DNA from 2 places in the Marinomonas algicola genome. Region 1 is predicted to be linked to the other one. Evidence: predicted binding sites of a transcription regulator. Region 1 holds the regulator's gene; the other holds the start of a gene.

Region 1 (3,843 bases):
TTATTGTTCTTTATGAGCTAAAGGCTGTTGGATACGCTTCCCTGAAAAGTGACAGGAAAAAACGCTACCCTGCCCTGGTTGGCTAGTGATAAGTAACTTAGCATCGTGATGTAAAAGTACGTGTTTAACAATGGCAAGTCCGAGCCCAGTGCCTCCTGTGTTTGAGCCTCGACCTTTATCGACACGAAAAAAACGTTCTGTTAAACGTGGAATGTATCTCGCTTCAATGCCTAGACCTTCATCTGATACCGAAAAAATGCCTTCATCTAAATGATTTTCCCATTTTATAGTAATGTTGCCTCCGTCAGGGGAATATTTTATGGCATTCACAACAAGGTTTGAAAAAGCGCTATAGAGCTCTCGATAAGAGCCATACAGCCTACACTCTGAACGGATCACGATGTGAATAGTATGTTTGGTGCCTATGGCTTGGACGGAATCCACCACATTGTTGACTAATTCGTTGATGTCATGCCATTGATCGATGTCTCTTTTATCATTACTTTCTAAACGTGAAAGTAATAGTAGGTCTTCAATCAACTGTTCCATACGGTTTGATTGCGTGGTCATATTGTCAACACCTTTTTGCATGCTCTTCGGTAATGAGTCCTTAAACATATCCAGGGTTTCCAAATAACCTTTAATGACCGTTAACGGTGTTTTGAGCTCATGGGATGCATTGGCAACGAAGTCTTTACGCATTTGCTCTAGAAGATGCAAGCGCGTCACATCTCTGACAAAAATAAGATGGTCATTCTGATCATACAGAGTGGTTTGAATTTCTAAATAAATGCCTTCTTGAGACGGCGATTTAATAACTAAAGGTTCGGAGAAACGTTTCTGAGTAAAATAGCGGAAGAACTCTGGATTGCGGACGATATTGGTGACCGGTTGCCCTCTGTCGACGGGTTTCATCAAACCTAAAAATTGCCCCGCAGACGCGTTCCACCACTCAAGGTTCCCTAAATTGTCCGCCATAATGACACCTTCTTTCAGTGCCGAGGTGGAGTTTTCTATTCGAGAAAGTGCGCGTCGCATGCGTTTTTTAGATTTTCTTTGCTTCTTTTGCAGTCGATACACAGCATCAAACACGTCGCCCCAAATTCCTGATGCTTCTGGTGGGGAGGCTTTTCCTAGCCGACGAACCCAGCTGTGGAATTGATACAGCTGATATAAATTGGAGCACAGTCCAAACAGCACAAATAAGAATAGGCACATAAATAATTTGCCTATTAAGATGCCAATGGTGAAACTGACAACTAATCCCAGTGTCCAGCGAATAAAAGCCTGTTGCCAAATCGTTTTCATAATTTACTGCGGAGTTCGTTTACTTGAAAATCGATAACCCGTTCCTCGAACCGTTTGGATTAGGTAATCATGAGTTTCGCCGATTGCTTTTCGTAAGCGTCTAATATGTACATCAACGGTACGTTCTTCTACATAAACATTTCCCCCCCAGACTTGATCCAGAAGCTGTGCTCTGGAATACGCTCTTTCTTGATGGGTAATCAAAAATTTGAGTAAGCGGTACTCTGTCGGGCCCATTTCAAGTGGCGTTGTACCAATAGTAACACGTTGGCTTACAGGGTCTAATAATAGCCCATCGACTTCAATAGGCTCGTCTACGCCTTGAGGGTTGGCACGGCGTAGAACGGCTTTTAAGCGAGCCACGAGTTCTCGAGGAGAAAAAGGCTTAGTGATGTAATCATCCGCACCCACTTCTAAACCTTGAATTTTGTTATCTTCTTCGCTTTTAGCGGTTAGCATAATCACAGGTATTTCTGCGGTAAGAGAATCTCGCTTTAACCGTCTGGTTAGCTCTATACCACTGCCCCCGGGCATCATCCAGTCACAAAGAATGAGGTCGGGCCTATTATCAATGATGATTTCGTAAGCTTGTTGGCTGTTTTCCGCCTCAAAGTAATTATATCCCGCCATTTCCAGTGCAATGGCAATCATTTCTCGTATTGATGATTCATCATCAATTATTAATACAGTTTTACTCGTCACAGCATCTACCCCTAAATCGTAATATCCCTATTAAAGACCTTGAATATGACAATTAGATGAAACTGTCATATTTGTGTCTTATATTTATAAAAGATAGTTCAATACAATGCCTAAAAATATACAGTATCCAATACGGTTATTGTCTAAGAACGAGGTAAAGCAAGCTTGCCGCTCTCTATTTTTAGCTTGTTTATACTGTAAAGAGAACAAAATAGCGGCGACGATCAGACTGAGAAAATAAATGAAAGAAAAGGATTTCAGTACACCAACCCACATTAATAGAGAAAGAGCCAGTCCTTGCAATACAGTGATAATGAGTAAATCATTTTGCGCAAATAAAATGGCTGTTGATTTGATGCCAAGTTTTAAATCGTCATCTCGATCAACCATAGCATAGTAAGTATCGTAAGCAATGGTCCATAGTGCATTAGAGACAAATATCATCCATAAGACAGGGTCCGTTAGTGAACCTCCTTGAGCGCTGTATGCCATTGGAATAGCCCATGAAAAAGCCAGTCCAAGAAACAATTGAGGCAAATGAGTGTAGCGCTTCATAAATGGATACAAAGCCGCGAGTCCAAGTCCAATGAAAGAGAGTAAAACGGTTTTCATATCCGTCATTAAGACTAAACCGAAGCTGCATAGACAAAGAACGGAGAACAGTAATAGAGCTTCTTTTTCAGAAACCGTACCGGAAGGGAGAGGGCGATTCTTTGTTCGCTCCACACCGCTATCCACATGTCTATCGGCATAATCATTGATGACACAGCCTGCGGAGCGCATAAAAAAGACACCAAGCATAAAAATGATGACGATTTTCCAGTCTGGGTCGCCATTACTAGATACCCAAAGAGCCCATAGAGTGGGCCAAAGTAGCAGCAGTGAACCAATGGGTTTGTTGAAACGAGTAAGCTGAAGATAAGCTTGGAGTTTTGTCATAATATTAACTGTGTCACTGGTAATGTTGTGATGGCGGGTAAGAAGGCTTCACTTACTAAAACGCCTTTATTGTACTGTTTAAAAATCGATCGGCGAGCCCAAACCGCTTCATTGACGTTATTAAATACGTTGCTTGGAAGAGAGACTATTTCGATAGGACTCCGTACTAACTTTTTGTCTTTGAATAGAAAGCCTCCCAGAGATTGGCTTTTCAGTTGGCTTAAATGACGCCAATGCCCAATTAAAGCGCTTGCTGGGATAATGGAGCGAGCATAAATCATGGGGGTACCATTAATGTTCAAAATCACTTCTCGAACCCTTGTTGCTTCACGTGCACGTAACGACAATGCCTTTCTCTCTCTTTGAGTCGGCTGCCCCCAACCGTCATTAATGACTTCTATGGACAATATCCCCAGTCTTTCTAACAGCGCGGTTAAAGAACCTGTCTCGCGGAGCCAGAACTTTAGATTATTGGGAATACTGTCCATACGAGCTTGAGACAGAGGTTGCCAATGATAGTCAAATTGTTTGGTTACACTGAAATTTAGCACAAAAAATCTCTTTGTTTTCGCAAAAAATAGGTGTTTATTCGTCAGTAAGCCTAGGATTGAAGTAAGTCCACCATTTCCTGTAATTTACTAGAAGAGGATTGTACTTCTTGATAGATGGAAAGGCACTCCTCTTCTGATAGCCCAATTATTTCAAACACACTCGCCTCTATTTTTTGTCCATGATATAAAGCGCTACAGCAATGTAAAACGCCTGCAAGGGTACGCAAATCCTTGTCTTCTTCTATTTGAGGCGTGTGACTGTATCGAATGGCATTACATATTATGCGAGGAAGCCCCCAATGTCTTAATAGCCAAGATCCTAGCTGTTCTTTCGTAAAATGCA
Region 2 (3,843 bases), 1.5 Mb from region 1:
TAGCTTGCTTGGTAATCTGTTCAATTTTACGTTTTCTCAAAGCATAATGCAGACGAATTCCGGGCAACAAAGCCCACTCTTGAATATTGGCTATTTTATGGTAAAAAACACTTTTACATTGAGCTAACCTTTTAGAACCCACCTCGGACATTGACATGATTTTTTGGGCGTTTAAGCACGTTTCTTCACTGACCAAATATTTATGATCCGAATAAAGCCCCATATAAACCAAGCCTTGTAAGACAGTAAAGGCGGTTGAACTAACCGATTTATCACTCATTTTTTTATGTACCTTTTAAAAATTTTGATTATAAATTCAATCGTCAAACTTTGATGATAATGCCATACCCAAATGCTTATAAAGCGCTCTAAAGTTTTTGGGCATGTTATCGGCTAACTCTGAAATCCTGCAATAATATGGCGCTCTCATACCATGGTAATCAATTTCTGGACCGATTTTCTGAAATGTAAAGCCCACTGAAGACAGCCTTTTGGCAAGTCTGGGTTCCATCATCACAAAAATATGTTCTATATTTTTAAATTGGCAGATATTACCGGCCGCCAAATACACTGCGAGAGAGATTAATGGAAAAGTGCGCAACTCTTTTTCCGTAATAAGATCGGCTTCAACACATTCATCAAGATCAATGCGAGCCTCTTTTTCATGTTGTCGTCGGCGAAATTGGGAATCTACGGCTAATCTAGAAATTTCCCCTAATTGGTCACGAGGAAAATCATTGGGTTTAATAACACATTGCTCTAATAACTCTTTGCAATGCACTTCTATAGGGAGGAGATTAGCCGTTTCTTTTGAATGGACGATACGTACTGTCCCTGCACATACGTCGCTTGAGATGTGCTTTATAAAACAATGATAGGAATGATGATCCATTTCATCCTGCTCAATTTTATCTGACGACAAAGGTAGAAAATTCATTTCATCACAATATACCTTATGGCGCAGCTGTTGACTTACGACCAACTCACTGTGACTTTGAACAGCAACAGGTAAGAAATATTGACTAAAATGCCGAGTAAGCTGAACCGTTTTGTAATTAACAACCACTTGCTTTACTGACTCGACCATAGGCTTAACGAAGGAATGTCGAACAGCTCGCTTAATAAATTTAGAGGCCATTAATGGTGAGTCCCTACTGTTTGATAATGAAATGGTCGTTTCAAATTATTATAACAAACCCATAAGATAACTTATATTCAAAAATAATTAGAATGAAAAAAACCAACCAAGGGTTTTGATATTTTCATTAAATATAGGGCCTCAGTATTATTGAGTAAAAGAGAATGAATCAACTGTATCGGAATCCTAGAAAACCAGTTTTTTTTGCTTAATGCTGAAAAGCAAAAATAGTATTCTTTACTTTGATTAAATTAATATGAAAAGCGATCCATGCTCAGTTGTAAATCGCTATAAGAAAACCTATTAAACGATTATAGAGTTAAGAAAAAAGAAAACGGTTTCCTTTAATAAATCACCTTCCCATTTTTTAATAAAACCGTAGCCAAATTGACTTAGAAGTGACATTTTTCACCATTAGCATAAATGAATCCCATACGCAGTATTTGGACCTTTTTGAGGCTAAAGGAAAGTAAAATGCAAACCCGTTACCGCTCTGTATTTATCTCAGATGTTCATTTAGGCACGCGTGCCTGCCAAGCAAATCACCTGATCGATTTTCTTAATAGAGTAGAATGCGACACTTTATATTTAGTAGGTGATATTATTGACTTATATGAAATGCAGAAAAAGGCGTATTTTACCGATGAACATAGAAGGATTATCAGCCTAATCATGCAAAAAGCTAAAACAGGAACAAAAGTCATCTACATACCTGGTAATCATGATGCTTTTTTTAGACAGTTAGCAGGGCAAAGTATTGCGAGTATTGATATTAAATTAAACGATATTTATACCAGTGTTGATGGTCGACGTTTCTACGTTAGCCATGGCGATGAGTTTGATCAGGTGGTTAAAATCAGTCCTTTGTTATTAGCGATTGGCGATCGGGCTCACGGAATAATGCTCAAGTTAAACAACACGATCAATTGGGCGAGGAAGTTAATTGGTCTCCCCTACTGGTCTTTTGCAAACTACATCAAAAACCACATAAATAAAGCAAAACAATTCATTGGCCGTTTCGAGCAAGCCGCCTTAAAGTCAGCTGAGCATCATCATGTAGATGGCTACATTTGCGGTCATATACACTACGCTTCTTTTCGCCAACAAGACGGCAGACTTTATTGTAACGACGGTGACTGGGTTGAATACTGCTCAGCCCTGGTTGAAAATGAACAAGGTGTTTTCAGCTTACTTCATTGGTCAGAGAACCCTCATATTATAGCCGAAGAACCAAAACAGGAAACCCATTGGGGCACAACCCCAAATACAAGGTCTCGGCCAATCAAATACACATAACAACACAGTGACGAAACCCGATATCAATAAGGTTCCATCTTTTACTCCCACACACGTGGGTTACAAAGCACCGCTTAAGCTCAAAAATGCCAAAAAAAAGCAGAGAGTAATAAACGAAAGTGGCCATTACTTGAAAAAAGAGTGGCTGTTGCTTGAGAAATGTAAGACAACTAAGCCTAAATGCAGAATATCAGTACAATTTAAAGGCGTTTTAAAACTGGATTTTGGATTCATTTAAGCCTTTCAGCCAATGTTCTTAGACAAATTAAAACCTGTCACAACAAAGCCCACTTCTTTGTATAACTTAAGTGCTCGTTCATTATGGTAAGCCACTCTTAGTTTAATTTGGGTGATACCTTTGGCTTGCAATTGTTTTTCTAACACCGACATGGCTTCCTTACCTATCCCTAATCCTTGGTACTCGACTGACACATAAAAGTCATAGATAAAGGTAGACTTGTCGGCGACATTAACAGAATGCCAAAGATAACCTACATGGCGTATCTTCTCACCCATTTCAGCATCAATGCACAATAATGAATGCTCGTTGCCAGCAAGACCATTGGGAAAGCTACGGTCAAGATCTTTTTTGGCTATATCAATAGCAAGTGCTTTAGAATGCCCATAATTTTTAGAGATTTCCCTACTGTAGTCATCAATGAAATACTCGCAATACATAGGGTATTCTTGCTCGCACATGTCCCTAAGCACAACCATATTCATACCTCCTCATTTGATACATTGAATTGATAGAAGGGTTGCTTGCGACCACTAACAAGGTCTCTAGTCTAGGCCAAGTTAGCAAATCGATTCACCCTCTTGATCAATAAAGTCGTTAATTAATGGCGTTTTTTTGGGCCTTTTCGAACAAGATCTTTGCCAGAATCAAAAACATCTTGTGTGACCCAACGTCCTAGTAATAACTGGTGATTGTCATCTAATACCGCAACAAAAGGTCGACCATTAGTATTGTTGGTCGCCAAAGCAATCCCACCCACATTATTTAAACCTAAACCACCATTTTCAATTACCAAAAGAAACGCCTCTAACTCTTCTAGCGTTTCAATTACTTCATTATCGTTGATCATTCACCTAGTCTCATTCGCATTGTAAACGGCATAGGATACCTGTTGTCATAGCTAGGTTAAAGAAACACTAGGCTTTTTTAATCGATTTAACGTGAATCATCATAATGTTCAAGAAACTTCATCCCACTAAGACAAAGGTTTTTTTATGTTCAAATGGAGTATGACGATAGTAAAGGGTTTTATCGGCCTGAAGTCAGCACCTTTTGTGAACTTAAGCATGGCTAGAGACGGGATTGACAGGAAGGTGTGACCTAAACAGAGCCTTCCCCTTAGATAAAATAAGGGAAAAGCATCAATATAGAGTTCTTGATAGCATTACTG

What was found. The regulator PhoB, encoded in region 1, activates phosphate uptake and scavenging genes when phosphate is short. The targets are predictions, from matches to a motif close to TGTCATANNNNTGTCANA.
Region 2: a site for PhoB is predicted at 1,383-1,400, ahead of IEZ33_RS12540 (UDP-2,3-diacylglucosamine diphosphatase). Genes of this name have one in related genera too.

What each region holds. Positions count from the first base shown of each region.
Region 1 covers NZ_CP061941.1:4,232,704-4,236,546, reverse strand. Annotated here, with positions in the region: gene phoR (phosphate regulon sensor histidine kinase PhoR) at 1-1,308, opposite strand; gene phoB (phosphate regulon transcriptional regulator PhoB) at 1,312-2,010, opposite strand; gene ubiA (4-hydroxybenzoate octaprenyltransferase) at 2,095-2,949, opposite strand; gene IEZ33_RS19465 (chorismate--pyruvate lyase family protein) at 2,946-3,500, opposite strand; gene IEZ33_RS19460 (HDOD domain-containing protein) at 3,551-3,843, opposite strand, start outside.
Region 2 covers NZ_CP061941.1:2,734,788-2,738,630, forward strand. Annotated here, with positions in the region: gene IEZ33_RS12530 (class I SAM-dependent methyltransferase) at 1-280, opposite strand, end outside; gene IEZ33_RS12535 (PEP-CTERM/exosortase system-associated acyltransferase) at 317-1,138, opposite strand; gene IEZ33_RS12540 (UDP-2,3-diacylglucosamine diphosphatase) at 1,613-2,434, shown strand; gene IEZ33_RS12545 (GNAT family N-acetyltransferase) at 2,678-3,151, opposite strand; gene IEZ33_RS12550 (hypothetical protein) at 3,274-3,522, opposite strand; gene IEZ33_RS12555 (RNA recognition motif domain-containing protein) at 3,838-3,843, opposite strand, start outside.